2 regions of the Mesorhizobium sp. Cs1299R1N1 genome follow, and region 1 is predicted to be linked to the other one. Evidence: predicted binding sites of a transcription regulator. Region 1 holds the regulator's gene; the other holds the start of a gene.
The links. Region 1 encodes PhoB, which activates phosphate uptake and scavenging genes when phosphate is short. Its sites were predicted from a motif close to TGTCATNNANCTGTCAT; they were not measured.
Positions count from the first base shown of each region.

Region 2: a site for PhoB is predicted at 4,114-4,130, ahead of O7A70_RS07080 (acid phosphatase). Genes of this name have one in related genera too.

Region 1 is NZ_JAPYKR010000014.1:104,115-119,769, reverse strand. Features, by position in the region: gene O7A70_RS27110 (response regulator) at 74-868, shown strand; gene O7A70_RS27105 (DUF1328 domain-containing protein) at 1,074-1,238, shown strand; gene O7A70_RS27100 (sensor histidine kinase) at 1,401-2,435, shown strand; gene O7A70_RS27095 (hypothetical protein) at 2,569-2,745, shown strand; gene O7A70_RS27090 (hypothetical protein) at 2,891-3,187, shown strand; gene O7A70_RS27085 (YMGG-like glycine zipper-containing protein) at 3,270-3,515, shown strand; gene O7A70_RS27080 (CHASE domain-containing protein) at 3,643-5,283, opposite strand; gene O7A70_RS27075 (ATP-binding cassette domain-containing protein) at 5,420-6,178, opposite strand; gene O7A70_RS27070 (sugar ABC transporter permease) at 6,233-7,585, opposite strand; gene xylF (D-xylose ABC transporter substrate-binding protein) at 7,729-8,769, opposite strand; gene O7A70_RS27060 (ROK family protein) at 9,042-10,289, shown strand; gene phoB (phosphate regulon transcriptional regulator PhoB) at 10,292-10,981, opposite strand; gene phoU (phosphate signaling complex protein PhoU) at 11,001-11,708, opposite strand; gene pstB (phosphate ABC transporter ATP-binding protein PstB) at 11,734-12,537, opposite strand; gene pstA (phosphate ABC transporter permease PstA) at 12,534-13,385, opposite strand; gene pstC (phosphate ABC transporter permease subunit PstC) at 13,389-14,372, opposite strand; gene pstS (phosphate ABC transporter substrate-binding protein PstS) at 14,439-15,494, opposite strand.
Region 2 is NZ_JAPYKR010000003.1:45,394-61,048, reverse strand. Features, by position in the region: gene O7A70_RS07105 (HAD family hydrolase) at 1-106, shown strand, start outside; gene O7A70_RS07100 (MaoC family dehydratase) at 223-693, shown strand; gene O7A70_RS07095 (MaoC family dehydratase) at 690-1,148, shown strand; gene O7A70_RS07090 (adenine phosphoribosyltransferase) at 1,320-1,865, opposite strand; gene O7A70_RS07085 (alpha-hydroxy acid oxidase) at 2,054-3,199, opposite strand; gene O7A70_RS07080 (acid phosphatase) at 3,374-4,069, opposite strand; gene O7A70_RS07075 (cytochrome c1) at 4,220-5,092, opposite strand; gene O7A70_RS07070 (cytochrome b) at 5,120-6,421, opposite strand; gene petA (ubiquinol-cytochrome c reductase iron-sulfur subunit) at 6,438-6,998, opposite strand; gene O7A70_RS07060 (cupin domain-containing protein) at 7,312-7,656, shown strand; gene O7A70_RS07055 (alpha/beta fold hydrolase) at 7,740-8,060, shown strand; gene O7A70_RS07050 (alpha/beta fold hydrolase) at 8,012-8,623, shown strand; gene O7A70_RS07045 (DUF6665 family protein) at 8,604-8,915, opposite strand; gene O7A70_RS07040 (GNAT family N-acetyltransferase) at 8,917-9,408, opposite strand; gene O7A70_RS07035 (ABC transporter ATP-binding protein) at 9,413-11,296, opposite strand; gene O7A70_RS07030 (ABC transporter ATP-binding protein) at 11,307-13,193, opposite strand; gene O7A70_RS07025 (hypothetical protein) at 13,223-13,744, opposite strand; gene O7A70_RS07020 (tRNA (cytidine(34)-2'-O)-methyltransferase) at 14,028-14,486, shown strand; gene soxR (redox-sensitive transcriptional activator SoxR) at 14,616-15,086, shown strand; gene O7A70_RS07010 (hypothetical protein) at 15,181-15,438, opposite strand; gene hemF (oxygen-dependent coproporphyrinogen oxidase) at 15,606-15,655, shown strand, end outside.

The DNA of each region.
Region 1 (15,655 bases):
TTATTTCCACGGGGCTTGCAATCAGCGTGACCCGCAATGCATCCAACCGCGTCATCTGAGGGAGACGTTCATCATGAGCTTGTCCGCCACCATCGCTCCGCATCTGCCGTTCCTGCGGCGCTTCTCGCGTGCCGTCTCGGGATCGCAGGAGAGCGGCGACGCGCTGGTCGCCGCGATGCTTGAGGCCATCATTGCCGATGTCGACATCTTCCCGGAGGCGTCGAGTGACCGGATCGCCTTGTACAAGGTTTTTGCCAAGCTCTTCACATCCGTTGCCATCCGCGTTCCGCAGGAGCAGTCACAATCGGCCTGGGAGCAGCGCGCGGCCGCCAACCTCAATGCGATCGCGCCGCTTCCCCGCCAGGCCTTCCTGCTGGTTGCCGTCGAAGGTTTCAGCGAGGACGAGGCGGCCGAAATCCTCGATGTCGGCGACCAGCAGTTCTCCGAGCTGCTCGCCCAGGCAAGCAACGAGATTTCCCGTCAGGTGGCGACCGACGTGCTGATCATCGAGGATGAGCCGCTGATCGCCATGGACATAGAGGAGATGGTCGAAAGCCTCGGTCATCGGGTCGTGGGAACGGCGCGCACCCATGCCGAAGCGGTGACGATGTTCGGCAAGACCCGGCCGAAGATGGTGCTGGCCGATATCCAGCTCGCCGACGGCAGTTCAGGCATCGAGGCCGTGAACGAAATCCTCTCGTCGACATCGGTGCCGGTGATCTTCATCACCGCCTTTCCCGAACGTCTCCTGACCGGAGAGCGCCCCGAACCCGCCTTCCTCGTGACCAAACCGTTCAATCCCGACATGGTCAAGGCGCTGATCAGCCAGGCGCTGTTCTTCGACCGGCAGGCCAAGGCTGCCGCATAGATCGCTGCCTCGGACGCAGGACAGAGACATCAAGGCCGTTGGATGCGATTGTTTCCGGCGGCCTTTTTGACAAGCCGGATCGGCCACTGGCGACTTTCCGGCCCGCGCCACCCGGAACGATTTGCAAGCACCGTCTTTTTCGGCGAATGGTGGAACAAACCGCATCCACCCACGTTTTTGTCGCATCATTGGAAGGAGATGAGCCATGCTTTACTGGGCGCTCGTATTTCTCGTCGTGGCGATTATCGCCGGCGCGCTTGGTTTCGGCGGCATTGCCGGCACCTCCGCCGGTATCGCGCAGATATTGTTCTTCATCTTCCTGGCTTTCCTGATCATTTCGCTTCTGGCCGGCCTGTTCAGGCGGGCGTGAGGCTGGCGAGTCATCAGGCGAACACTGGAAGCCGCACCCCTCAAACGGTTTCCAGCCACCGCCGGGCGGCGTCCTTCAATGGACACCGTCCGGCGGACCGCTTTTAGGGGAACCCATTCGACAGTGAGCCGTTCAGCCTGAGTTGGGTGAACAGATTGACCTATGCGCTCCAGGACTTCAGATAAAACGGAAGGCGCACGGAGCGATGAAGTCATCGCCATGCACCCCGCTGAAAGCGGCATGCAGCTCGGCCGTGCCCTTCTTCACGCCCTGCACAATGCCGGCATTTCCGTCCTTTATCAGGATCGCGAGATGAAGACCGTATGGGCTCGCAACATGCGCGCGCCCTGGGCCTCCGATGAGGTCGAGGGGAATGGCATCCTGCCGATGGCGCAGGCAGACCGTATCGCCGCCGCCAAGCGCGAGGTGGTCGCGACCGGCGATGCTCAGCGCCTTGAAATCAGTGTCCCGGTCGAGAACGGCGTTCGCTGGTTTCAGATCTGGGTCGACGCCGACCGAGGCGATGATGGCGATGTACAAGGCGTCGTCACCACCATGGTCGAGACGACCGAGCAGAAGCGGCGCGAACAGACATTGACGACGTTGCTGCGTGAAGTCAGCCACCGCTCGAAGAACCTGCTGGCGATCATCCAGAGCATCGCGACCCAGACCGGTCGTTATTCCGACGGCGTCGGCGACTTCCTGACGCGCTTCCGCGGCCGGCTGCAGTCGCTGGCCTCCTCCCAGGATCTGGTGACATCCTCCAACTGGCGAGGGGCAGCCCTTCATGAACTGGTGGCGAGCCAGGTCGGCCGCTACGGAGCGAACCCATCGCACAGCCTTCGCTTCCGTGGCGCCAATCCCTACCTCAATCCCAACGCCGCGCTGCATATTGGCCTGGCGATGCATGAACTCGCCGTCAACTCCGTCAGCTACGGCGCTCTGTCCCGGCCGGACGGTTTCGTCGAGGTCACCGCCGACCTCGACGCCGCCGCCACGGGTGACGTAGCCTTGTCTTTGACATGGGCCGAAACGATAGGGACCGACGACGATGGGGGCGGCCAAAAGCGATTCGGCAGCGTCGCGTTGGAGCGTGTGGTGCCAGCGTCCCTGAACGGAACCGCGAACCTCGATATCGGCGACGGCCACCTCGAATACCGCCTGGTCGTTCCGCACAGTAATTTCGAGACGCAGTGAGAGCCCGGCAAGCAGCGATTCTTAACCGGCTGTTCACCATAGGAGCGAATACTGTTTTTCCCAGACATCGCCGGAACCCACCCCGTTTTCGGACATTGTTGGCAGGCTTGCAGCGCGGTACGGGAGGAACGTCTTGACGGTTGCCGACATGAACAGACTGGAACAAGCCGCCCGGATTTCGATGGGCGAATTTCAGGAATCCGAATCCTCCGCAAGAACACTCCCTGACGCAGGCAAGGGTTTGATGAAGGGGCTCGTTCTTGCCCTGGCCGCGATAATGTTGCTGGCCGTTCTTTGGCAGTTGACCTGACTTAGGTCCTGCTCTCCTCACCGTGCGCGCTGTTGAAATCGCCGATCGGTCAACGCGGGCGCACCTTCGACCGTGGGAGCCCCGTTGGAATGACAGGAACTTTCTGACGATGTTGGTCGTTATTGCGGCCAGAGGAACATCTGTCATGCAACACATAGCCGCGTTGGCCGAATGCCGGGAATTGCAGGTCCCTGTCAGTGTTTTTGCGACTGCTGACGGGTGCACCGCTAAGCGACCCGTTGCGATGGGCGACGTACAGGGGCAGGCGCGGCATGTCGTCACCAAATGCGTCGCGGTCGATCCCGCGTTGGAGGGCGACCACGATCAAATTGTCTGGAAGGTGCGGCCAGACGGTAGCCTTGACGCTTCGTTGACCATTTCCGACCGCCTCATGGCATCGAACACGATCCGCCCAGAAAAAGACCACCTTAGTCAACAATAAATTGCAGCAGCAAAGGCCGTCGTTTCGTGCTAAACGGCGGTTGGAGCTTACTAAAGTGTGGACACAAGTGAGGAGTGACTCTATGCGGAAAATACTTATTGCCATGGTTGCGGTGGTCGCCGTCAGCGGCTGCACCACGACCGAGCAGGACGTCGTCGGCGGCGGCTTGATCGGTGCGGGCGTAGGCGGGTTGGTCGGCGGCGGCAAGGGCGCGCTGATCGGCGCGGCCGTCGGTGCCGGGTCCGGCCTGCTGGTTCGCAACCTGCGCAACGGCTACTGCCAGTATCGCGATCATCGCGGCCGGATCTACACGGCCCGCTGCAACTAATTCAGCGATTAGAGCAATCAGGAGCGGCTCGGCGATTTCTATCAAACGCTGAACCGCTCTAATGGAATACAAAACCGGGGGCCATGTCCGGCCTCCGGATTTTCTTGGCCGTTGCCGATCGGCAGGATTAGCCGACCAACGGAATTCTGATTTCCACCTTCAGGCCGTCAGCCTGGAAATCGCGCTTGATCGTGCCGCGCAATTCGCGGGTGACGTTGAGGTCGATCAGTTTCGTGCCGAATCCGGTCACGGCCGGCGCCTCGATCTTGTTTTTTCCAGCTTCCCGCCAGTTCAGCGCCAGGATTCGCTCGCGTCCACGCCCTTCCAGCGACCAGTCCACTTTAAGCGCCCAATCCCCCTTGGACGAATTCGCGGAATTGCCGGCTTCACCATATTTCAGCGCATTGGTGGCGAGTTCATGAAAGGTCAGCCCAAGCGCCTGCGTCGTGGTTTCATCGAGCAGCACCTCCGGGCCTGACAGGAGCCCCTCCGGCAGCTCCTTGCCGAACACCTGGCCGAGCTCGATGCGCAGCAGGTCGGCAAGGTCGGCTTTCTGCCAGCGCGAGCGCGTCAACATGTCCTGCGAGGCGGCCATCGCCTGCAGCCTGGCCGAGAAGGAAGCGGAGAACTCATTGACGTCGGTTGCCCGCGACGCCGTCTGCCGGGCGATCGCCAGCACCCTGGTGATCGAGTTCTTGATGCGATGCTTCATCTCCTGCAGCATCAGGTCCTTTTCGAGCAGGCTCTTTTCCGTTGTTTCATGCAAGGCCGACACCGCGTCATAGGCCCGCTCCTGATAGCGCGCCACCAGCGCGATGGCGCCGGCCAGGAGCAGGCCGAACAGTCCCAGCATGACAGGGATGGCGCGCGACGAGGGTTGCGAGAAGGCACTGGTCGGCCTGAATAGAACGGTCCAAGGGCGCCCCGCCACGGTCATCTTGCGGGTGACCAGCAGCCGGTCTCCCAGAGATGAAGCCGGTGGCGTCTCCGAGCGGAACAACAGATTGTCGCTGTTTGCCGCCCCGTCATAGATCTCTGTATTGACCGGCAGCAGCGGCGCGCGGCTCAGCGCGATCTGGAACAGGTCCCGGGCGCGGAAGGCGGCATAGAGAAAGCCGGCGGTCGAGGAGCGCGATGCGTTGATGACCTCCGGCGCCGTTTCGACGTTGAGCCGCACGAAGACCAGGAAGCCGGTGAAGGTCTGCGCGGCACCAGTGTCCTGGCCGAGCTGCACCAGCCCGCTTGCATGCTGCTGGTCGTCGGCCATCGCCTTTTCGATCGCCGCGCGCCGCACCGGCTCGCTGAACATGTCGTAGCCGATGCTGGCCTGGTTGGACGCATCCAGCGGCTCGAAAAGCGCAATCGGCGTCCGCCAGGGCTGCGTCGTATCCGGATAGACCGGATGGCTGGCGCCGAAATCGTGGAGGATGTCGCGTTCGACCGTTGCCTCGTCGCCCGTCTTGACCAGCCGCAGGAAGCCGATGCCGCGTAGGCCGCCGAAATTGCTGTCGACATCCAGCGCCTTGAAGAAGGCCTTGAACTCGTTCTGGGAAATATCGCCGTTGCGCGCGTCGAACAGGGCCTGCGTCGAGCGCAGCAGCGACAGATGCAGGTCGATGCGGCTCTCGATCCGATTGAGGGCGTCATCGGCCGCCCCTTCGAACTTGATGCGGGCGGCTTCCTGCGTCGCGAAATAAGCGAATCCCGCCATGGTCATGCTGATCAATGCGACGGCAATGAAGGCGACGATTGGAAAAAGCTTCTTCAACTGATGATGCGGTCCACGATCAAACAGGACCTTTATGGGCAAGTCGCCGGGCCAACACAATGGTCAGGCCAAGCCATCGTGATCACTGGCATATCATGTGAACGGCAAGGGGCGTGCCCGAGCAGCCTCGCCGGCCTCAGGCGGCGATCTTCAGCGCACCCGGCCCCGGTATGGCACCTGGAGGACATTTACCCAGGATGATCATGCCCAGCACCTCGTCCTGGGTGACATCCGTGGTGCGTGCCGTGCCGACGACCTGACCGTTCTTCATCACGCAGACCCGGTCGGCAAGCTCGAACACGTCGTGGATGTCGTGGCTGATCAGGAAGATGCCGATGCCGTCGGACTTGAGCTGCCTGACCAGTTCGCCGACCTGTGCCGTTTCCTGGGGGCCGAGTGCCGCCGTCGGCTCGTCCATGATCAGGATGCGGGCGTTGAACAGGATGGCGCGTGCGATCGCCACTGACTGGCGCTGTCCGCCCGACAGTTTGATCACCGGTTCCTTGAAACGCTGGAAGCGAGGATTGAGCCGCCCCATTACCTTGCGCGCCTCGGCCTCCATGGCGACGTCGTCGAGCGTGCCCCAGGCAGTCATCAGTTCGCGGCCGAGGAACAGATTGGCGGCGGCATCGACATTGTCTGCCAGCGCCAGCGTCTGGTAGATCGTCTCGATGCCGTATTTCTTGGCGTCGCGCGGGTTGGAGATCGCTGCCTCCTCGCCATTGACGAATATCTGGCCGGAGTCGCGCTTGTAGGCCCCGGACAGGATCTTGATCAGCGTCGACTTGCCGGCGCCGTTGTGGCCGAGCAGCGCCACGACCTCGCCGGGGAAAAGATCGATCGAGGCATCGTCGACGGCACGGATGCCGCCGAATGCGATCGAGATATTACGCATGTCGACCAGCAGGGTGGCTGCAGGAGCAGTCTTGTCAATCACGGCGATGCCTCCCTAAACGCGCTTGCGGTAAACGGTGTCGAGCCACACCGCGATGACCAGCACGGCGCCGACGACGATGCTCTGCAGCGGCGAATCGACGCCGAGCAGCACCATGCCCGACTGCAGCGACTGCATCAGCAACGCGCCGAGCATGGCGCCGATGATCGTTCCCGAGCCGCCGGCAAGCGACGTGCCGCCGATGACGGCCGCGGCAATGACGAGCAGCTCATCCAATGTTCCAAGCACATTGGTGGCCGAGTTCTGCCGGGCCGACGAAATGGCGGCGGCGATCGTGGCCAGCACGCCCATGATCATGAACACCTTCATGGTGATCCAGCGCGTGTTGATGCCGGCGAGGTTGGCCGCTTCCGGATTGCCGCCGATGGCAAAGACATAACGGCCGAAACGGGTGCGTTTTGTGATGAAGGTCATGACCAGACCGACGGCGACGGCCATCAGTACCGGTATGGCGATGCCGTGGGCGATGAATAACCCGCCCTCCGGCACGGTGATGTTGTTGGCGGCCGCGTACCGGTTCACGATGCCGATCGGCCACGGATAGGAGTTGGCCAGCCACACCGCGCCCATGATGATGGCACAGGTGACGACGCCGAGCAGCGTCTCGGCCCAGATCGGCCGCAGCGGGAAGCGGAACCGCTTTCGTTGCACCCGCCCGTTGAACAGCGCAAACACGACGGCCAGGCAGGCGACGATTCCTACGACCCAGCTCCAGGTCGCGCCGATCGATCCGGCCGGTCCGCCGCCCATCAGCTGGAAGGTGGCGTCGAGCGGTGCCACCGTCTGGCCGCTGGTGACCCACCAGGCGGCACCGCGCCAGACCAGCAGGCCGCCCAGCGTGACGATGAAAGCCGGCACTTCGAGATAGGCGATGACGAAGCCCTGGAAGGCGCCGATCAAAAGGCCGAGCGCCAGGCCGATGACCAGTGCCAGCACCCAGATCCATGGATTGCCGAGTTCAAGCCCCACGAACCGGACCAGGAAGTGCACCTGGGCAAAACCCATGACCATGCCGATCAGGCCCTCGGCGGAACCGACGGACAGGTCGATGTTGCGCATGACGATGACCAGCACCATGCCGCAGGCCATGATTGCGACCGCTGACGTCTGCACCGACAGATTCCACAGATTGCGCGGCGTCAGAAACGTGCGGCTGTCGAAATCGAGCGGATTGACGCCAAGACGCAAGCTCGAAATCACATGCAGCGCGACCCAGATCAGCAGCAGGGCGCCGATCATGCCGAGCATACGGGTGTCGATCTCGGTCGCTTTCAGGAACCGGGCGACCGCGCCGAGTTCCGAAGCGCGCGCGGTATCGGCCTGCAGGTTGGACGTCGTGTCGGTCATGATTTCCTCCAACCGGCTGGCCGTCTGACGCGGATGCCGAACCCAGCCTAGAAGCTATCCGCGTGATGCGGAAACACAAATCTTTTTGAGAAAACGCCGCGGCTTGGGGGCCGCGGCGCCTTCATTTCTTCAAGCGGTCAAACTCAGTTGCAGGCCGCGACGCTGCCGGCGGCGACGCCCGCGCAGACTTCGTCCTTCTTGATCCAGCCGGCGTCGATGACGAGGTTGAGATTGTCCTTGGTGATGGCGACCGGGGTCAGGAACAGCGACTTGACGGTGTTGCCGCCAGGCGTCGTGAAGTCCTTCGTGCCGGCGATGTCGGTCATCTTCTTGCCGTCGGCGAGCTGCGAGGCGATCTCGGCGGCGTTCTTGCCGAGTTCACGCGCATCCTTCCACACCGACACGGTCTGGGTGCCGAGCGCGATGCGGTTGAGCGCGGCGTGGTCGCCGTCCTGGCCAGAGACCGGCACGGTGCCGGCGAGCCCCTGCGCCGTCAACGCCGCGACGACGCCGCCGGCGGTGCCGTCATTGGCCGCGACCACGGCGTCGACCTTATTGTCGTTGGCGGTGAGGAACTGCTCCATGTTCTTCTGGGCGTTGGCGGGCAGCCAGCCGTCCGTATAGGCTTCGCCGACATTCTTGATCTTGCCGCTGTCGATGGCTTCCTTCAGCACTTCCATCGAGCCCGAGAACAGGAAGTCGGCATTCGGGTCGGCACCCGAGCCCTTGATGAAGACGTAATTGCCTTCAGGCTTCACCTTGAACACCTCGCGAGCCTGCATGCGGCCGACTTCCTTGTTGTCGAAGGTCAGGTAGAAGACGTCCTTGTTTTCGATCAGGCGGTCATAGCCGACGACCGGAATGCCCTCGTCGAGCGCCTTCTGCACCGCTGGGCCGATGGCCGAAGCATCCTGCGCCAGGATGATCAGCGAATTGGCGCCCTGCGAAATCAGGCTTTCGACATCGGTCAGCTGCTTGCCGGGATTGGACTGCGCATCGGCGGAAATGTACTTGTCGCCCGCGGCCTCGATCGCCTTCTTCATGGCGGCCTCGTCGGTCTTCCAGCGCTCTTCCTGGAAATTCGACCACGAAACGCCGATGACCTTGTCCTTCGCCTGCGCCACCGACGCCAGCGTCAGCGACATGGCGACACCCGCCAGGATGGCGACTGTGAATCTCTTCATGATATATCCTCCCTGCGCCGCGTATGGCGCGACCAAACTGGCCCGAAGGCCGGCACAAAGGCCCTATTTTTTCGAGCCTCGAAAAAACACTGATCCATCGTCGGAACACTGTCAACATCGATTCTGATGGATTTTGAGGTGCCGGGAACCTTTTTTCGAGTCCCGCAATAAATAAATGACAGCTCCTGCCGCTTCTGCCAGTATTCGATCCGTTGCCGGAGATGTTCGAGGGGGGTGTCAAGAACCGCGGCGACGGGGAGGATGTGGGAAGCATGTCGGTCGGAATCCGCCACGACGATCTGCGCCGGCGCAACCGCGCCATGGTGATTGCAGCCGTGCGTCAGGGTGGTCAGCCCTCGCGCACCGAGATCGCCGCCACCACCGGCCTCAGCCACTCGACCATATCGGCGATATCAGCCGACCTGATCGACGAGGGTATCCTGACCGAAGGCAAGCCGAACGAGGCCGGTTTACTGAAACGCGGCCGGCCGCAGGTTGGCCTTGGCCTCAACCCCGAGGCGGCGGCTGTGATGACCGTGGTGCTGTCGCTGAATTTCCTGTCCGTCGCCGTCATCGATTATTCCGGCCAGGTGGTCGCCGAGGAACAGCGCCGGCTGGACACGCTGACCATGTCGCGCGAGGCGCTGATCGGCGAATGCACGGCAATAGTGCGGCGGCGCCTCGAGGACCCCGATCTCGACGTCCGTAGTATTGCCCGCATCGCACTGGCGATCCAGGGCATCACCGACACCGAGGCGCGTGCGATGCTGTGGTCGCCGATCACGCCGCAGACGGACATTCCCTTCGCCGACATACTTGAAGCCGAGTTCGGCATCCCCGCCACCATGGAGAACGACTGCAACATGATGGCGGTGGCGCTGCGCTGGCGCGACCCCGAACGCTACCGCGACGACTTCATCGCCATCCTGCTCTCGCACGGCATCGGCATGGGCCTGGTGCTGAAGGGCGAGTTGTTCACCGGGACGCATTCATCGGGAGGCGAGTTCGGCCACATGATCCATCGCCCGGGAGGCGCACTCTGCCGCTGCGGGCGGCGCGGCTGCGTCGAGGCCTATGCCGGCAACTACGCCATCTGGCGCAACGCCAGGCAGCTTGGCGAGGACGCCGAACCGGTCGCGGATGTCAGCGATGCGCAGATGCGGGCACTCGCCGCGACGGCAAGGGAGAAAGACGGACCGGAGCGCGAAGCCTATCGCAAGGCCGGCGAGGCGCTGGGCTATGGGCTGGGCAGCCTGTTCGCGCTGATCGATCCCGCACCCGTCGCCATGGTCGGCGTCAGCGCCGCCGCCTTCGACCTGATCGAGCCGGCCTTGCGCGAGGCCATCGCCCAGACCGCCGGCGGCCAGCATTCGGAATCGATTTCCTTCGACACCGAGCCGAACGAGCTGCCGCTCATCCGCGAAGGTTGCGCCATGCGCGCATTGACCTTCGTGGACCAGGAGATTTTCGCGCCGGGCGTGCTGGCGAGGCCCGGCGTTCCGGGCAAGAATGTAGCCTGATTTCAGTCTTCCCTGATCGCGTAGCCCGCGCCGCGAATGGTGCGGATCACGTCCGGCATGCGGCCGTTGTTGACCGCCTTGCGCAGCCGGCCGACATGCACGTCCACGGTGCGTTCATCGATATAGATCGTCTCGCCCCAGACGTTGTCGAGCAGCTGGCTGCGCGAGAACACGCGGCCGGGATGACGCATCATGAATTCGAGCAGGCGGAACTCGGTCGGTCCGAGCCGGATCTCGCTCTTCTTGCGATAGACCCGGTGCGATTCCCGGTCGAGCACGATGTCGCCGACCTTGAGCACGCTGGACAGCACTTCCGGCTTGGCGCGGCGCAGCAGCGCCTTGACCCGGGCCATGAATTCCGGCGTCGAGAATGGCTTGACCAGATAGTCGTCGGCGCCGGTCGAGAGGCCGCGCACGCGGTCGCTCTCCTCGCCGCGCGCCGTCAGCATGATGATCGGCAGCCTCTCGGTCTCGGGCCGCATTCGCAGGCGCCGACAGAGTTCGATGCCGGAAACCGCCGGCACCATCCAGTCGAGCACCAGGAGGTCGGGCACGTTCTCCTGGAGGCGGATCTCGGCTTCGTCGCCGCGTGTCACCACCTCGACCTGGTAGCCTTCCGATTCCAGATTGTAGCGGAGGAGCACGCCGAGCGGCTCCTCGTCCTCCACCACCATGATGCGTGGCGCGATCATCGATTGATCATCCCTGCCGTCAAGCCGCTGGCACCGACATCGCCGTCTCGTCCTGCTTCGGACGGTTGGCGGGCAGTTGCGTGCCGGTCAGCACATAATATGCATTCTCGGCAATGTTGGTCACGTGGTCGCCGATGCGTTCGAGATTCTTGGCGCAGAACAAAAGATGCGTGCAAGCCGTGATGTTGCGCGGATCCTCCATCATGTAGGTCAGGAGTTCGCGGAACACCGATGTGTATTTGACATCGATGCGTTCGTCGTCATTCCTGAGCTTGGCGAGCGCGGCGGCATCGCCGGCCGCGTATTCCTCGACCACGCCCTGCACCTGGATCAGCACCAGCTGCGCCATGGAGTCGATCGAATGCGACAGGTCGCGCGGCGTGGCGGAGAGGCCGACGGAGCCGACGCGCTTGGCAATGTTCTTGGCAAGGTCGCCGATGCGCTCGAGATCGCCTGCCATCCGGATCGAGCCGACGACATGACGCAGATCGTCGGCCATCGGCTGGCGCTTGGCGATCAGGGTGATGGCGCGGTCGTCGAGTTCGCGCTGGCGCGCGTCCATGATGGCGTCGTCGGAGACGACCCGCTGTGCCAGCGCGTTATCGGAATTCAGCAGCGCCTTGGTGGCGCCGCCGACCATCGTGCCGGCGAGATCGCCCATGTCGCTGATCAGCCTGCTGATCTGTCCGAGATCCTCGTCGAAGGCTGCGACTGTATGTTCGGCCATGATCCTGGTCCTCGTATGCGTGATATCAGCCGAAGCGGCCGGTGATGTAGTCCTGCGTGCGCTTCTCGCGAGGCGACGTGAAGATCTTCTCGGTCTTGTCGAATTCGACCAGTTCGCCCAGATACATGAAAGCCGTCTGGCGTGACACGCGCGCCGCCTGCTGCATATTGTGGGTGACGATGACGATCGTGTAGTCGGCCTGCAACTCGTCGATCAGTTCCTCGATCTTGGCGGTCGACAGCGGATCGAGCGCCGAGGCCGGCTCGTCGAGCAGGATGACCTCCGGCTTCACCGCCACGGTGCGGGCGATGCAAAGACGCTGCTGCTGGCCGCCCGACAGGCTGAGACCGCTGGCGTTCAGCTTGTCCTTGACCTCGGTCCACAATGCGGCGCGCTTCAGCGCCTGCTCGACACGGCCGTCCATCTCGGCCTTGCTGATCTTCTCATAGAGCCTGACGCCGAAAGCGATGTTCTCATAGATCGACATCGGGAACGGCGTCGGCTTCTGGAACACCATGCCGATCTTGGTCCGCAGCAGGTTGAGATCCTGCGAACGATCGAGAACGTTCTGGCCGTCGAGCAGCACCTGGCCCTCGGCGGTCTGCTTGGGGTAGAGTTCGTAGATGCGGTTGAAGACGCGCAGCAGCGTCGACTTTCCGCAACCCGACGGACCGATGAAGGCCGTCACGCTGCGCTCGGGCAGCGACAACGTGATGTCCTTCAGCGCCTTCGACTGGCCGTAGTAGAAATTGAGGTTCTTGACCTCGATCTTCGCCTTGGCGGCTGCCTCGGCGGCAATCGTCATGTCTGGAGACAACATCTGGCTCATTTGTCCTCTCTGCGTCCGGTCAGGCTGCGCGCAAAGATGCTGAGCGCGAGAACCGTCAATGTGATTATGAGTGCGCCGGTCCAGGCCAGCTGCTGCCATTCCTCATAGGGGCTGAGAGCGAACTGGAAGATGGTGACCGGCAGGCTGGCCATCGGCGCGTTGAGATTGCTCGACCAGAACTGGTTGTTGAGCGCGGTGAAGAGCAGCGGCGCCGTCTCGCCGGAGATACGGGCGATCGACAGCAATATGCCGGTGACGATGCCGGAAAGTGCTGCACGGTAAGCCACTGATTTGATGACCACCCAGCGCGGCGCGCCGATCGCGGTTCCGGCTTCGCGCAAGGCGTTCGGCACCAGGTTGAGCATGTCCTCGGTAGTGCGCACGACCACGGGGATGACCAGGATGGCCAGCGCGACGGCGCCGGCGATCGCCGAGAAATGCCCCATCGGCCGCACCATCAATTCGTAGACGAACAGGCCGATGATGATCGACGGCGCCGACAGCAGGATGTCGTTGATGAAGCGCACCACGGTGGTGAGTTTCGAGAAGCGGCCATATTCGGCCATATAGGTGCCGGCCAGAACACCGATTGGCGTGCCGACGATAACGGCGATGACGGTCATCACCACGCTGCCATAGATAGCGTTCAGCAGGCCGCCGGCATCGCCGGGGGGCGGCGTCATCTGCGTGAACACATCAAGGGAGAGCCCGGCTGCGCCTTTGTAGACCAGAGCGCCGAGGATCAGTGCCAGCCAGGCAAGCCCGATGCCCGCGGCGGCGACGCACAGCGTCATCATCACCGAGTTTCTGGTCTTGCGGCGGCTGTGAAGCGACGAGGCTGTCGACATCGGTCAGGCTCCGGTGCGGGCGTCGATGCGCATCAGCATGTAACGTGCGATGGCAAGGATGAGGAAGGTGATGACGAACAGGATCAAGCCGAGCGCCACCAGCGAGGACGTGTAGAGGTCGCCGACGGCTTCGGTGAATTCATTGGCGATGGTCGCGGAGATTGTCGTTGCCGGCGCGAACAGCGAGGTCGAGATGCGGTGCGCATTACCGATCACGAAGGTCACCGCCATGGTTTCGCCGAGCGCGCGGCCAAGGCCAAGCATGACGCCGCCCATGATGCCGATGCGGGTGTAAGGGATGACGACGCGACGTGTCACTTCCCAGGTCGTGCAGCCAATGCCGTAGGCGGACTCCTTCAGCACCGGCGGCACCGTGTCGAACACGTCCTTGGTGATCGAGGTGATGAAGGGCAGCACCATGATGGCGAGGATCAGCGACGAGGTCAGCAGGCCGATGCCGTAGGGCGGACCGGCAAACAGGCTGCCAAGGCCGGGAATGCCATGGAAAACACTGATGATGAAGGGTTGCACAGTCGTCTGCAGGAACGGCGCCAGGACGAACAGGCCCCAGATGCCGTAGATGATCGAAGGAATGCCGGCCAGCAGTTCCACCGCCATGCCGATTGGGCGCCGAAGCGGGCGCGGGCAAAGCTCGGTGAGAAAAATGGCAATGCCGATGCCGAGCGGCACGGCGATCAGGATGGCGATGGCCGATGTGACAATGGTGCCATAGATAGGCGCCAGGGCGCCGAATTTCTCCGTCACCGGGTTCCAGCTCTCGCTGGTCAGAAACGAGAAGCCGAAGGTCGACAGTGCCTGCCAGGAACCGGCAAACAACGAGATGGCGACGCCGCCAAGCAGCACCAGCACGAGAATGGCGGCGGCGCGGGTCAGCCCATGGAAGATCGAATCTGTTAACGCGAAGCGTCTGACGATGACGTCGCGCGAGCCCTTAATGGCTGGCAAGGCTTCCTGGACAGCACTCATGTCAAGCTCGGCTCTTTGTGTTGAGAAAAAGGAGCGCCGCGTGAAGCGGCGCTCCTTAGGGTGATGTTACTCGCCAGCGAAGACCGGCTTGCCACCGGCCTGGATGTCGGCCTTCCACGAAGCCTTGATCAGGTCGACGACGCTGTCGGGGATCGACACGTAGTCGAGCGCCTTGGCGGTTTCCTTGCCGTCCTTATAGGCCCAGGCAAAGAACTTCAGCGCTTCGCCGGTGGCAGCGGCATCGTCCGGAGCCTTGTGGATCAGCACCCAGGTCGAGGCGGCGATCGGCCAGGTGGCGTCGCCGGGCTCGTTGGTGATGATGACGTTGAAGTTCTTCGCGCCCTTGAAGTCGGCATTCGAAGCGGCGGCGCCGAAGGATTCGAGCGACGGCTCGACAACCTTGCCGGCTGCATTCACCATCTTGGAGTAGGACAGCTTGTTCTGCTTGGCATAGGCATATTCGACGTAGCCGATGCCGCCGTCGGTCTGCTTGACGGTGTTGGCAACGCCTTCGCTGCCCTTGGCGCCGACGCCGGTCGGCCATTCGACGGCCGTGTCCGAACCAACCTTGTCCTTCCAGTCGGGCGACAGTTTCACCAGGTAGTCGGTGAAGTTGAAGGTCGTGCCCGAACCGTCCGAGCGATGCACGACCGCGATCGCGGTCGACGGCAGGGTGAGCGAGGGGTTCAGCGCCTTGATCGCGGCGTCGTCCCAGGTGGTGATGGCGCCGAGATAGATCTGGGCCAGCGTCTTGCCGTCGAGGACCAGTTCGCCCGGCTTGATGCCCGTGAGGTTGACGATCGGCACGATGCCGCCCATCACCATCGGGAACTGCACGAGGCCGTTCTTTTCGAGGTCTGCGTCGGACATCGGCTTGTCGGTGGCGCCGAAGGTCACGGTCTTGGCGATGACCTGCTTGATGCCGCCGCCGGAGCCGATCGACTGGTAGTTGAGGCCGATGCCGGTGTCCTTCTTGTAGGTGTCGGCCCATTTGGCGAACACCGGATAGATGAAGGTCGAGCCGGCGCCGGAAAGATCAGCTGCCATTGCTGCGGAAAGGGTGAGGGTGGACGCCGCAGCCATTGCAATCGCAACGGCCGCCGAGCGGATGAAATGTCTCATGTGGCCTGCTCCTGTTCGGAAGATGGTCTCTCGGCGCCACTTCTTTCCGGCGCCCGCTGAGGCCAATAGCCTTGGATTATAACAGTCGCATGACAGTTTCATGTCAGCCCGGTAACGCGTCGCCGGCACCGGGAAAAGCACCGGTGTCGGGCGCTTCGCGG
Region 2 (15,655 bases), on a different contig from region 1:
CGGCAATCATTGCACCGGAAGTCATGGCGTTGCCCTATCGCGACATGGTGCGGATTGCCTCGTTGGAGCATACGCAGACCTGGAGGTCGCGCTGGCCGATATCTAGCGGGCCCGATCGCGCCGGCTGGCTCAGCAGAAAGGGCTTGACCAAACCGCCCGCGGCCTGCATCCGAGTTTTCCGATCCAAAGGGATCGCGCATTCTACAACCGGATTTGCAGACCATGACCGGAAAGACATGGGCGTATGAGGACTTCGTCGAAGGGGCCAAGTTCGACCTCGGCACCAAACAGGTGAGCGCGGCCGAGATCGTCGAGTTCGCCAGCGAATTCGACGCCCAGCCGATGCATCTCGACGAGGAGGCCGGCAAGGCCAGCATCCTCGGTGGCCTCTCGGCTTCGGGTTGGCACACCTGCGCCATGTTCATGCGCATGCTGTGCGATGCCTTCCTGCTGGACTCCACCTGTCAGGGCGCGCCCGGCGTCGATCAGGTCAAATGGAAGAAGCCGGTGCTCGCCGGCGATACGCTGCGGGGCAACCTCGTGGTTCTGGCCAGGCGCCTGTCGAAGTCGAAGCCGCAACTCGGCTTCGTGACCATGCGCAGCGAACTCGTCAACCAGCGCGGCGAAAGCGTCTTCGAGCTGGAGAACTCCGTCATGTTCCTGACGCGCGATGCCGCGGGGAATGCGTCATGACGCTGGATGAATTCTTCCGCATCGGCACGACCGTCACACTCGGTTCGCACACTTTCGAACCTGAGGCGATCAAGGCGTTCGCCCGCAAATACGACCCGCAGATTTTTCATATCGACGAGGAGGCGGCGAGGAAGAGCGTGCTCGGCGGGCTCTGCGCTTCCGGCTGGCACACCGCGGCCATCTGGATGAAGCTGAACCTGGAGACCCGCCTGGACGCCGAAGGCTGGGACGGCCCGGTGCCCGAATTCGGCCCCTCGCCCGGATTCAAGAACCTGAAATGGCTGAAGCCCGTCTACGCCGGGCAAACCATCACCTTCACCCGCACGGCGCTTTCCCACCGCCCCATCGCGTCCCGCCCCGGCTGGCGGTTGCTGGCGCTGCTCTGCGAGGCCTCCGATTCGACCGGCGGCAAGGTGCTGGAATTCGAAAGTGCGGTGCTGGTGAGGGTTGGGTAGCGCAGGCGCTTCTTCCTTCTCCCCATGTGGGAGAAGGTGGATTGCCGCGCAGCGGCAAGACGGATGAGGGGTGTTCCAGCGGAGTGGGGCCTTGGCGTTCCCTGGAACACCCCTCATCCGACCTCGCTTCGCGAGGCCACCTTCTCCCACAGGGGGAGAAGGAAGAAATGCTCAATGCCCCTCGAAGCCGATCAGCGTCCGCACCGGCACGCCGAGCGCTTCGAGCTTCGCGCGCCCGCCCAGATCCGGCAGGTCGATGACAAAGCAGGCGGCGAGAATATCCGCCCCGATCTGGCGCAGCAGCCTGACCGCCGCTTCCGCCGTGCCGCCGGTGGCGATCAGATCGTCGACCAGGATCACCTTCTCGCCGGGCGCGACGCCGTCCTTGTGCATTTCCATCTCGTCCAGCCCGTATTCCAGGCTGTAGGCGACGCGCACGGTCTCATAAGGCAGCTTGCCCTTCTTGCGGATCGGTACGAAGCCGGCCGAGAGCTGGTGAGCGACGGCGCCGCCCAGGATAAAGCCGCGCGCTTCGATGCCGGCGATCTTGTCGATCTTCTGCCCGGCATAGGGATGCACCAACTCGTCGATGGCGCGGCGGAAAGCGCGTGCGTTGCCGAGCAGCGTGGTGATGTCGCGAAACAGGATGCCGGGCCTCGGATAGTCCGGGATGGTGCGGATCGACGCCAGCAGCGTGTCTTCGAGCGAGGATTTCATGAAGCAGCTCCGGATGATCCAGCTGACAGAAGCGAAACGGCGCGGGGGCCGATCGTAACCCGGCGCGACCGACAACGGCTAGCGCGATGTGACGGTCGAGACAAGCGCATCCGGCAAAGGATTGCTCCGACTGGCGTAAGGATTTTCGGCCACGCGCTGCCTGTCATTCCCAGCCGCTTGCCGGCTGATCACCGGAAGCGCAGGTTCTCGCGCGATAATTGTCCGATCGAACTGCAGCCCATCAGCTTCATGCCACGCTCGATCTCGACCCGCATCTGTTCCAGCGCCCGTTCGACGCCCGGCTGGCCGGCCGCCGCCAGCGGGAACAGGTAGTATCGGCCGATGCCGACCGCCTTGGCGCCGAGCGACAGCGCCTTTAGCACATGCGTGCCGCGCTGCACGCCACCGTCCATGATGATGTCGATCTGGTCGCCGACGGCGTCCACGATCTCGGCAAGTTGGTCGAACGCCGACCGGGAGCCGTCCAGCTGACGGCCGCCATGGTTTGACAGCACGATGCCGCTGCAGCCGATCTCGACGGCGCGTTTGGCATCCTCCACCGACATGACGCCCTTGAGGCAGAACGGCCCTGACCACAGGTCGACCATCTCGGCGACATCATCCCAAGTCATCGAAGGGTCGAGCATCTCGGTGAAGTAGCGGCTGATCGACATCGTGCCGCCGCCCATGTCGACATGCTCGTCGAGCTGCGGCAGCTTGAAGCCCTCATGAGTGAAATAGTTGATTGCCCAGGCAGGCTTCAACGCGAACTGCGCCATTCCGGCAAGATTGAGCTTGAAGGGAATGGCAAAGCCGGTACGCTTGTCGCGCTCGCGATTTCCCCCGGTGATGCTGTCGACGGTCAGCATCATGACCTCGACGCCGACAGCCTTCGCCCGCTGTATCATCGCCCGGTTGAGGCCGCGATCCTTGTGGAAATAGAACTGGTAGATCTGCGGACCGCTGCCGATCTTGCGCGTTTCCTCGATGCTGACGGTGCCGAGCGATGAAACGCCGAACATTGTGCCGTACTTGGCGGAAGCCCTGGCGACCGCGCGTTCGCCGTGATGGTGGAACAGCCGCTGCAGGGCGGTCGGCGAACAGTAGAAGGGCATCGCCAGTTTCTGGCCCATGACAGTCACCGACATGTCGATCTCGCTCACCCCGCGCAGGACGTTGGGAACGAGGTCGCAGGTCTCGAAGCTTTGGGTGTTGCGGCGATAGGTGACCTCATCGTCGGCCGCGCCATCGATGTAATTGAAGATCGGCCCCGGGAGCCGCCGCTGCGCCATGCGACGGAAATCGGAAAAGTTGTGACAGTCCTGCAGCCGCATCATCGAATCCAAACGCCATATCAGGACGGCCCCTCGCAGCCGCTCATGCATTCGAATATCAATCCGGTGTCGCCGTGCCAACGGCCTAAATGCAAGCTGTGCGTTGGCGGGGCAGCAGGCATAAAAAGGGGCGCCTGGAGCCCCTTTCCATCGAAATCGACCGCTGGCGAAAGCTTACATGCCGAGATCGGAACGAAGCTCCGCCCTGGCCACTTCGTACTCGGCCTTGAAGTCATCGCGGTTGAGCAGGACCGCGGCGATGACGCTGCCGGAAATCTTGCCCATCTCGACGTCGGACGGATAGTGGATGCCGCCGACGATGCGGTTATGGGCGAACTCGGCCGCGCGCGCCATGATCTGGGCACGCCTTTCCGGAACCATGTCAGACAGGATGATGCCCATCATCGTGCCGACGGTCGCATGGCCCGACGGCCAGGAACCGGAGCTCGACAGCTTCACCACCGGCTTCACGAGGTCGCTGAGCTGGTGCGGACGCGGGCGCTTCCAGACGTCCTTCGCCGGATCGACGACGGCGCCTTCGGTCTCCACCACGCGATCGAAGAAGGCGCTGAATTTCGGCAGCTTGTCCTTGTTGAAATTCGGTCCCATGACGTCGGCGAAACGCCAGACGTTTTCCTCGGCATCGGCGATGGCGCGGGCTTCCATTTCGGGTGTGCGCGTGACTTGCATGGTCAGCACCTCGCCAAGCTCGGCCTTGGTCTCGGCCGAATCATTTGCTGGCGGCGGCGGCAGGATCATCGCCAGGTCGACGTCCTTGTTGGTGATGAAGGGCTTTGCGTCTTCGGCGCGGGCCGTGGAACCAACGACGAGCAGCAGCAGGCCTGCCGCTAGCGATGCGTATCTTTTCATGGGCGTGATCCTTTGATGAGAGCGCCGCAGGATCGCGATGTGTGGTGACGGCTATGTGACACCGCCGAGACGTGGCGGCGCAATCCACCTCAAAAGCAGAAAAGGGCGCCTCGCGGCGCCCTTTTCTTGAATTTCAGATTGCGGCATCGCTCAATGCGCGACGGCTTCCCACACCTTGCGCTTGGTCATGTAGACCAGGGCGCCGAACAGAAGCAGGAACACCAGCACGCGGAAGCCCATCTTCTTGCGGTCTTCCATGTGCGGCTCGGCCGCCCATGTCAGGAAGGCAGCCACGTCGCGGGAATACTGGTCGATGGTCTGCGGCGACCCGTCGTCATAGGTCACCTGGCCGTCGGAGAGCGGCTTGGGCATCTTCAGCGACACGGCGGACATGAAATACGGGTTGTAGTGCGTGCCTTCCGGGATGACCATTCCGGCCGGCGGCGTCTGGTCGTAGCCGGTCAGCAGCGAATGGATATAGTCGGGGCCGCCCGCGTCATACTGGGTGAAGATATCGAAGACGAACTGGGGAAAGCCGCGCTCGACGCCGCGCGCCTTGGCCAGCAGCGACATATCCGGCGGCGGCGCGCCGCCATTGGAGGCAGCGGCGGCTTCCTCATTGGCGAACGGCGCCGGGAAATGATCGGACGGCTTGCCGGGACGGTCGAACATGTCGCCGGCATCGTTGGGGCCGTCGTGGATGGTGTATTCGGCTGACAGCGTCTTGATCTGTGCGTCGCTATAGCCGAGGTCCGACAGCGTGCGGAACGCCACCAGGTTCATCGAATGGCAGGCCGAGCAGACTTCCTTGTAGACCTTCAGGCCGCGCTGCAGCTGCGCCTTGTCATAGGTGCCTAATGGGCCGGTGAAGCTCCAGCTCATTTCCTTCGGCTCGTTGATCGGGAAATGCGTCGGTGCCGCCGCGTTGTGGGCCTCTTCGGCCGCGAACGCCCAAGTGCCTGCTACTCCGGTGCCGGCGGCCACAAGGCCGATCAGCGCCAGCGAGGTGAGAATCTTCTTCATGCCAAATCCCCTTAGATTCTCTACCGCTCAGCCCTTGGTCTCAGGTGCTGCGGTGGCGCCCACCGGATGTCCGCTGCCACCCTTGTTCTTCTCCAGCACCGCCTCGGTGATCGAGTTCGGCAGCCTGCGCGGTGTCTCGATCAGACCAAGAACCGGCAGGATGATGAGGAAGAAGGCGAAGTAGAACAGCGTCGCCATCTGCGCCATGAACACATAGCTGCCTTCCGCCGGCTGCGAGCCCAGCCAGCCCAGCAGGATGGCATCGGCCACGAACAGCCAGAAGAACAGCTTGTACCAGGGCCTGTAGACCGCCGAGCGCACCTTGGACGTGTCGAGCCACGGCACCAGGAACAGCATGACGATGGCGCCGAACATGCACAGCACGCCGCCGAGCTTGGAATTGATCGGCCCGACATTGAAGGTGATGGCGCGCAGGATCGCGTAGAACGGCAGGAAGTACCATTCCGGGACGATATGGGCCGGAGTCTTCAGCGGGTTGGCGACCGTGTAGTTGTCCGGATGGCCGAGGTAGTTCGGCAGGTAGAAGACGAAATAGGCGAAGACGAACAGGAACACGATCATGCCGAACGCGTCCTTGATGGTCGCGTAGGGGGTGAAGGCGACGGTGTCGGTCTTCGATTTGACCTCGATGCCGGTCGGGTTCGACTGGCCGACGACGTGCAGCGCCCAGACGTGCAGCACCACGACGCCGGCGATCATGAACGGCAGCAGGTAATGCAGCGCGAAGAAGCGGTTCAGCGTCGGATTGTCGACGGCGAAGCCGCCGAGCAGCAGCTGCTGGATCCAGTCGCCGACCAGCGGAATGGCGCTGAAGAAGCCGGTGATGACGGTGGCGCCCCAGAAGCTCATCTGCCCCCATGGCAGCACATAGCCCATGAAGCCGGTCGCCATCATCAGAAGGTAGATGATGCAGCCGAGGATCCACAGAAGCTCGCGCGGCGCCTTGTAGGAGCCGTAATAAAGACCGCGGAAGATGTGCAGGTAGACGGCGATGAAGAAGAACGAGGCGCCGTTGGCATGCATATAGCGCAACAGCCATCCCGAATTCACGTCGCGCATGATCTTCTCGACCGAACTGAAGGCGAGATTGGTGTCGGCCGTATAGTGCATGGCCAGCACGATGCCGGTCAGGATCTGCGCCACCAGCATGATCGCCAGGATGCCGCCGAAGGTCCACATATAGTTCAGGTTGCGCGGCACCGGATAGGCGATGAAGCTGTCATAGACCATCCTGGGCAGCGGCATGCGGGCGTCGAACCAGCGTTCGATACCGGTCTTCGGCGTATAGGTCGAGTGTCCCTCGCTCATCGAAATATCCCCTGCCTCAACCGATAAGGAGTTTGGTGTCGGAAACGAACTTGAATACCGGAATCGCCATGTTCTCCGGCGCCGGGCCTTTGCGGATGCGGCCGGCAGTGTCGTATTGCGAGCCATGGCACGGGCAGAACCAGCCGCCGAAATCGCCTTCCTGGCCGAGCGGAATGCAGCCCAGATGGGTGCAGACCTGGACCATCACCATCCAGGCTTCCTTGCCGGGCGTGGTGCGGTTGGCGTCGGTCGCCGGCGCATCGGATGGCAAATTGGCGTTGCGCGCGATCGGATCCTTGAGATCGGAGAGGCTGACGGCCTCGCCGTCCTTCATTTCCTTCTCGGTGCGGTTGCGCACCACGACCGGCTTGCCGCGCCACTTGACGATCAGCGAGCTGCCAGGCGTCAGCGAAGAGACATCGACCTCGACCGAAGCGAGCGCCAGGGTCGAGGCGTCGGGGCGCATCTGGTCGATGAACGGCCAGGCGACGGCACCGGCACCGACCACGGCGGCCATGCCGGTAGCGACGTAGAGAAAATCTCGACGGTTGGGATCGTGGATGTCGGTTGCGCTCACGGGTGCCTGATCCTTTCGCCTCTTCCGCGCCGGTGGCCGAGCCTTGTCCCCGCTCAATCACGCCAACCCGACAGCGCATGGCGAACAGGCTAGCGAATTCCTCCGGCATTTGGACTTCGGTTTATGCGTGAAGCCCGTTTTTGTCCAGACGGGTGAAGGCACAAGGGCAGATTGTCGCGGGGACAAAATACCCTGTCGCCGGGCGGGACGGCCAGGCGCGGCGAAAGGCGGCTAAACAGCCGGGAAACAACCGCAAATCCGATGCCTGGCTTCGCCTCGACACGGAGCATCGGCGTGATCTATCCTTGGCCGCATGGCGCATGTCATCGATCGCGAGGAATGGGCTGTTCGTTCCAACCACTGGAAGGGCGAACTGCAATGCGGCGCCTACGGCTCGAACTCCTGCCTGATCTTCAACTACCTGCCCGACGTCGGCGGCGGCCCGCGGCTGCACGCTCATCCCTATGCGGAGATCTTCATCATCCGCCAGGGTACCGCCTTGTTCACGGTCGGCGACCAGGAAATCGAGGCCACCGCCGGTCAGATCGTCATCGTGCCGCCGCACACGCCGCACAAATTCACCAATCTCGGCCCGGGTCCGCTGGAAACGACCGACATCCACGAGAACGGCAGCTTCATAACCGAATGGCTGGAGTAATTCCTGCATAACCCTGGCGGCTTCCCGGTCGGCGCCTAGATCTACGGCATGGGAGCCAAACGCAAAGCCGCCAGGGCCAGGACATGCAAACCTCGACCATCGAAATCGAAGGGCTGAGCATTGCCCTGCGCGAGGCAGGCCCTGCAGGAGCGCCGGCTTTCCTCCTGTTGCACGGATGGCCGCAAAGCTCCTACGCCTTCGAGCGGGTGATCGGCCGGTTGGCGGCCGACTACCGGGTCGTCGCCCCTGACCTGCCCTGCATCGGCGGCTCGCAAGGCCTGCCCGGGGCTGGCGACAAGAGAACCCTGGCGAGACTGATGAGAGGCGTCGCAGAGACTTGCGGACTACGCCAGCTGTGGCCGCCGGCCATGATGTCGGCGGCCAGATCGTGTTTGCCTTGTTGAGAGACCATCCGGACATCCTTTCCGGCGCGGCGATCATGGATGTCGTCATTCCAGGCATCGCGCCGTGGGAGAAGGTCATTCGCGATCCGCGGATCTGGCACTTCGCGTTCCATGCCGTCCCGGCGTTGCCGGAAACGCTGGTCAGCGGCCATCAGAGCGCTTATTTCGACTTCTTCTTCAATGTGCTTTCGAAGGATCGAGCCTCGATCCCTGACGACGCCAGGGAAATCTACGCCAAGGCCTATTCACGGCCGGAAAGCCTCCAGGCGGGGTTCGACTGGTATCGTGCCTTTCCCGAGGATGCCAAGGTCAATGCCGCGCGGCCCGCGAAACCGATTGCGGTTCCGGTGCTGTATCTGAGGGGTGCGGCCGAGTCCGGCGCCATCGGCGACTATGTCGATGGCCTGCGCGCAGCCGGGCTCTCAAATGTCGAGGGCGACATCATAGCCGGCAGCGGACACTTCGTTGCCGATGAAAATCCCGAAGCGCTTGCCGCCCGCCTGGCGCGCTTCCACAGGGAAATCAGCGCGGCAAGCTCCAACTCTACATGGCGCCAAGCCTGACCAGCACGGCTTTCGGGATGTTGTATTCGCGGATTACGGCGTCATGCTTGCGAAAGCCGCACAATTCGCGCTGGATGAAATAGCCATGCACCGCGGCGGCGGCCTCCTTGAGCAGACGGGGGCGCAACTTGTCGTCGCCATTGTCACGCAGCCGGGCCAAGGTTTCTTCCACGCGCCGTCCCGCGCGACCGAGTGCCGCCGCCTTCTCGGCGAGGATTTCATGGCCAAGGGCGTCGAAGGCCGCGTCGGCGGCCGACGCGCCGGCAAGATGAGATGGCGGACGCAAGGACATTTCAGTTCTCCTTCCCGAGCACCATGCGGTGGGTGACGAAGTCTTCGCCTTCCACGCGCTGAAAACCAAGCCGTTCATAAAAACCGGAGGCTTCCGGCGGCGCGCGGGTGTTCAACACAGCGAAATATTGGCCGGCCTGGCCGATCACGGTCTCGACCAGCATGCGGCCAAGGCCGTTGCGGCGGTGGCGCGCACTGACAAACAGGTGCCGGACCCGGCCCTGGTCCCTGCCCTCGAAGTAGGGATCGATGTTCAGCCCGCACACGCCAGCGAGTTCCCGGCCATGCCACATCCCGAACAGTCCCTCGCCCCGCTTCAGGAACTTGTTGCGACCGCTTGCCCAGCCATCGCCCAGGCGCACCAGCATCCAGTAGCCTTCCAGCCGGCTCTCTTCCTTCAACGCGTCGAAGGCCGCCACGGTTGGTCGCAAACGCTTGAGGACATAGCCGATTTCTGGGCCGATCTCTGGGCCGACCTCTGGCGATCCACCCATGCGCCTACTCCGCCGGCCGCGTCTCTTCCAGCACGCTTTCCTCGTGATAGAGGAAGCCGCCGGACTGGCGCTTCCACAGCCGGGCATAGAGCCCGTCGAGCGCCACCAGTTCGTCATGCGTGCCTTGCTCGACGATGCGGCCGCCGTCGAGTACCACAAGGCGATCCAAGGCCGCGATCGTCGACAGCCGGTGCGCGATGGCGATCACGGTCTTGTTCTCCATCAGCCGCGTCAGATTCTCCTGGATCGCCGCCTCGATGTCGGAATCGAGCGCCGACGTCGCCTCGTCAAGAATCAGGATCGGCGCATCCTTGAGGAAGACGCGGGCGATCGCCACGCGCTGGCGCTGGCCGCCCGACAGTTTGACGCCGCGCTCGCCGACGAAGGCCTCGTAGCCCTGGCGATCCCTGTTGTCGCGCAAGGTCAGGATGAATTCATGGGCCTCGGCCTTCCTGGCCGCCGCGATCACCTGCGCGTCGGTCGCATCGGGCATGCCGAGCTTGATGTTGTCGCGCAGCGACCGATGAAACAGAGCGGTGTCCTGGCTGACGACGCCGATATTGGCGCGCAGCGAATTCTGCGTCACACCGGAGACGTCCTGGCCGTCGATCGTGATCCGGCCGCTTTCGAGATCGTAGAGGCGCAGGATCAGGTTGGCCAGCGTCGTCTTGCCGGCGCCCGATGGCCCGACCAGCCCGACCTTCTCGCCCGGCTTGACGACAAGGTCGATGCCGTTCAGCACGCCAAACCCCTTGCCGTAGTGGAATTCGACATTCTTCACGTCGATGCGTCCGCCCGTCAGCACCAGCTCTTTCGCGCCCGGTGCGTCGGTCAGGCCGAGCGGCTGCGAGATCAGCGCCTTGGAGTTCTCCAGCACGCCAAGGTTTCGCAAGATACCGTTCATCTGCATCATCAGCCGGCCGAGCAGCATGTTGAGGCGCAGCACCAGCGACAGCGTGAAGGCGACGGCGCCGACGGTGATCGAGCCCTCGACCCAGAGATAGACGGCAAAGCAGCCGATCGCCGTGATCATGATGCCCGACAGCGTCGTCAACGCCATGCGCACGCCGGTCAACCGGCGGGTGAAGGGACGCAATGCGTCGAGATAGATGTCGAAGCCGTTCCTGATGTAGCGGTCGTCTCCGTCGGCCGCGAACAGTTTCAGTGTCTGTACATTGGAATAGGAATCGACGATGCGGCCATTGATCATCGAGCCCGCCTCGGCCGTCGCTTCGGCGTGCTTGCGGATAGCCGGCAGATAGCGCTTGGCCAGAAATCCGAAGGCGGTGATCCAGATCACCACCAGCACCGCGAGCCTGAGGTCGAGCCCCGCGACCAGCGCCAGCGTCGTCACCGTATAGACGATCATGAACCAGACGACCTCGATGAAGCTTTCCATCAGGTCGCCGGTCGCCTGCCCGGCCTGCCAGACTTTCGTCGCGATCCGGCCGGCGAAATCGTTCTGGAAGAAGGCATAGGACTGGCGCGAGACGTGCCGGTGCGCCTGCCAGCGCACCAGATTGTAGAAGCCGGGCGTGATCGTCTGTTCGTCGACCAGCGCCGACAGCCCGACGACCACGGTGCGGATGACCAGCACCACCGCGACCATGAACATAAGTTCGGGGCCGGCGGCGGTCCACAGCGCGTGCCAGCTCCGCTCGCCGGGCAACTGGTCGAGAATATCGACCAGCCGTCCGACGAAATAGAACAGGCCGGCCTCGACCAGCGGCGCGATGCCGCCGATGACCAGCATGGCGAAGAAGGCGAACTTCGCCTGCCCGACATAGTGCCGGAGGAAGCCGGCGACGCTGGCCGGTGGCCGAAGGTTCGCCGGCTCCCTGAACGGGTAGACCCAGGTCTCGAACCAGCGGTAGACGGCTGTCATCATGCGGCGGCCATCATTCTGCGGCTTGCCCCTTCACAACTGCGTCGTTGGCGGCGTCGACCGGGCCGTCTTCGAGCAGGAATCCACCCGACTGGCGCTGCCAGAGCTGCGCGTAGAGCCCGCCTCCGGCGATCAGTTCCTCGTGCGAACCCTCCTCGATGACGCGGCCCTGGTCCATCACGACGAGCCTGTCCATCGCCGCGATGGTCGACAGCCGGTGCGCGATGGCGATGACGGTCTTGCCCTGCATAAGCCTGTAGAGATTCTCCTGGATGGCGGCTTCCGCCTCGGAATCGAGCGCCGACGTCGCCTCGTCAAGGATAAGTATGGGCGCGTCCTTCAACATAACGCGAGCAATGGCGATGCGTTGCCGCTGGCCGCCGGACAGTTTGACGCCACGGTCGCCGACATAGGCATCGAAGCCCTGGCGGCCGCTATGGTCCGAAAGCGCCGATATGAAATCAAGCGCCTCTGCCCGCCGCGCCGCCTCGACAAGCATGTCGTCGCTGGCATCGGGCCGGCCATAAAGGATGTTCTCGCGCACCGAACGATGGAGCAGCGAGGTGTCCTGTGTGACCATGCCGATCTGGGCGCGCAGCGAATCCTGCTTCACGCCGGCGATCTCCTGGCCGTCGATCAGGATCCGGCCGGACTCCAGATCGTAGAAGCGCAAGAGGAGATTGACCAGCGTCGACTTGCCGGCACCCGAGCGTCCGACAATGCCGACCTTTTCGCCCGGCTTCACCGTCAGCGACAGGTTTTCGATGACGCCCTTCTGCTTGCCGTAGTGGAAGCGGATGTCCTCGAAGCGGATATCGCCTTTGGAAACGCTGATCTCCTTGGCATCCGGCCTGTCCTCGACGAGGCGCGGCAGCGAAATGGAGGCAATGCCATCCTGCACCGTGCCGATATTCTCGAACAGGCCCGACATTTCCCACATGATCCACTGCGACATGCCCCACATCCGGAGCACCAGGCCGATGACCACTGCGACCGCGCCGATCGTCACCGCTTGCCCCATCCACAGCCACAGCGAGATGGCGGTGACCGAGAACAGCAGCAGCGCGTTCAGTATGTAGAGCGAGCCGAACAGCACCGTCACCAGCCGCATGGACCGGTAGACCGTGTCGAGGAAGCCCATCATGCCTTCCCTGGCGAAGGCGGCCTCGCGGCGCGAATGGGAAAACAGCTTGACCGTCTGGATGTTGGTGTAGCTGTCGACGACGCGGCCGGTCATGGTCGAGCGCGCATTGGCCTGCTCCTCGCCGACCTTGCCCAGGCGCGGGATGAAAAAGCGCAGCAACAGGATGTAGCCGACCAGCCAGACGCCGAGCGGCGCCGCCAGCCGCCAGTCGGCCGAACCGACGATCAACAGCATGCCGAGGAAATAGACGATGACGTAGTTCAGGACGTCGATCACCTTGATGACGCATTCGCGCACGGCGAGCGCGGTCTGCATCAGCTTGGTGGCGATGCGGCCGGCGAATTCGTCCTGATAGAAGCTCATCGATTGCTTGAGCAGGTAGCGATGCACCTGCCAACGGATGCGCATGGGATAGTTGCCCATCAGCGTCTGCTGGTTGAGCAGCGAATGCAGCCAAACCGTGCCGGGCAGCGCAAACAAGACGATGAAGGCCATGCCGGCGAGCTTCCAGCCCTCCGTCTGCAGGAAGGTCTCGCGGTTCTGCCCCGACAGCCAGTCGACAATGCGGCCGAGGAAGCCGAACATCCACACTTCCGCGATGGCGATGGCCGCCACCAGCACCGCATCGACAAGGATATAGGGCCATGCCCCGCGTGTATAATGCAGGCAGAAGGCAACCAGCGTCTTGGGCGGCTCGACCGGTTCCGCGGCCGGGAACGGATCGAGCCTTCTTTCAAACCAGCTAAACAACAACATAGGGCATGCCTGTAAAATCTGTTTTCCGCTTACGCGGCTTGGCGACGTACAAAGTCCTCGGACCGCATGGCATCGAGGGCCGACGCTCCGGAATCATCCGGAGCGTCGGCCCTGCTTCGCGCTATATAGGGGCTCGCCGGCTTTTCGCCGACAGGCACCTTTGTCGATCCTGACGACACGGTGCCACCAGTCCGGTTCTTCGCGCCCGGCCGGATCAGCCGGACGATCCGGCGCACCAGCGACGGCCGGCTCGGATCGGGAACCGCGTGCGAGAAATCGACATCCGGCAGCATGCCGCGATGCGGACGCCGGCGCACTTCGGCATGAACCGCCGACGAATAGGTCTCGCCGATCAGCAGCGCCCAGGTCGGCAGCCGGTGGATATGCAGGCTCCTCGAGCCCGGTATTCTGTAGGGATCGAACATCGGTCCGTCCTCCGTGTGAAAATAGAGATGAAAAGGATGATCGACATCGTGCCGCGGGATCGGCGGCGGATCAGTCGGGACGCGTTGGGACGGGGCCATCGGCCCCTTCGGCAGCTTGAAAAACATCGCAGGATTCCTTCGAAGACCAGGGTATGGTTTCGGCGGAAATCGGTGCGGAAGTGTCTAAAAGATCAGGAGAAACGTCGTACCGAAACCGCCAGGGCGCAAGTAAGCCCACGGGTGGGGCGCTGGATGTACATGGCCATCATGAATTACCCCTCCATCGGTTCGGGTTGACAATGCTGGTCGTATACTCGACTTCGCAGAAAATGGCCACCCGCAGGTCCAGGAATTTCCAAAACCGCGAAGCAGCTGTGGCCGATCTGCCACTTATTAGAAGGACGCGAAAGTGAACCGTGGTCTCCGCATCGCGCTCTACCAGCCTGACATCGCCGGCAATACCGGGACAATCCTGCGCTTCGCCGCGTGTCTCGGGCTTGGCGTCGACATCATCGAGCCGGCCGGCTTTCCGCTCTCCGACAAGGCGCTCAGGCGCGCCGGCATGGACTACCTCGAGATGGCTGCCCTGACCCGGCATGTCGACTGGCACGCCTTCGAGGAGTGGCGCAAGGCGCGCGCGGATCGGCTGGTGCTGCTGTCGACCAAGGCTACGACCCCCTACACCGACTTCAGCTTCACCGGCCGCGACATCCTCCTGTTTGGCCGCGAATCCGCGGGCGTGCCGGATCCAGTCCATCAAGCGGCGGATGTTCGGCTGACCATCCCGATGCTGCCCACCGCGCGCAGCCTCAACGTCGCCCTTTCCGTGGCCATGGTGGCGGGCGAAGCCATCCGGCAGCTCGGCTAGGGGACCGGCGGCAGCGCGGTCCGCGGTGATTTTTGCCCAGGCGCACATCCGCCTTCTCCTTCGTTTGCACATCCAGGCTTTCTTGGCTACAAGCTCAACTTAACTTGAGGTCAAGAGGAAAATCGAGAGATGGCACCAGCGCTGGAATTGACGGTCGGCCAGGTGGCCGCGCGTAGCGGTGTGGCGGTGTCGGCGCTGCATTTCTATGAAGCCCGCGGGCTGATCCGCAGCCACCGCACGTCAGGCAACCAGCGCCGCTACGGCCGCGACGTGCTGCGGCGGGTGGCGATCATCAAGGTGGCGCAGGAGGTCGGCATCTCGCTGGCCGAGATCGGTGAGGCATTGGCATCCCTGCCCGAGGGCCGGACTCCGACACGCGACGACTGGAACCTTTTGTCGACAGCCTGGCGCGACGGGCTCGATCACAAGATCGCCCAGTTGAAGAAACTGCGCGACGGGCTGACCGACTGCATCGGCTGCGGCTGCATGTCGATCGACAAATGTCCGCTGCGCAACAAGGAGGATCGGCTGGCCCGGGAGGGAACTGGCGCGCGGCGGCTGGTTCTTCCTTCTTCCCGTGCACGGGGAGAAGGTGCCTGAAAGGCGGATGAGGGGCAGCGCCAGCACTCGAAGGTTCGCGCCGCCCCTCACCTGCCTACCGGCATCCTCTCCCCGCAAACGGGGCGAGGAAATCCTAATCCGCCGCCGGCAGCCGTCTTATCGTAAACTCGATCAAATCCCCCGGGCGCTCGAACCAGCTTTCGATCTCGGTCCAGTAGGCCTGCTTGGGGAAGCGTTCGAACCATTCCTTGGCCTTGAGGCGGGCATCCGAGCGCGGCAGGACGAAGGTCTCGCGCAGGAAACCGTCGCGCGGCATGCGCGCGCGCTCGGCCCGGCTTTGGTCGAGCCTTTTCTTCAGTCCATCCAGCGGCGGTCTTGCCGGGGTGCGCACGAAACAACTCCTTGCACCTGGCGCATGACCCGAAATCGGAATCGAGGTTCGGAAAGGATCATGCGCGAAACCAAAGTGACTTGACCCTGTCCCTTAAGAGATTAGGGATCGCGCCCGGAAAAGACGAGTCTTTTGTCGACTCACCGCCCCGCAACCGGAGACGGCACTTGGAACGACCTGAAATACCGGCGGGGCTGCCCGCCGACATCGAAGAAAA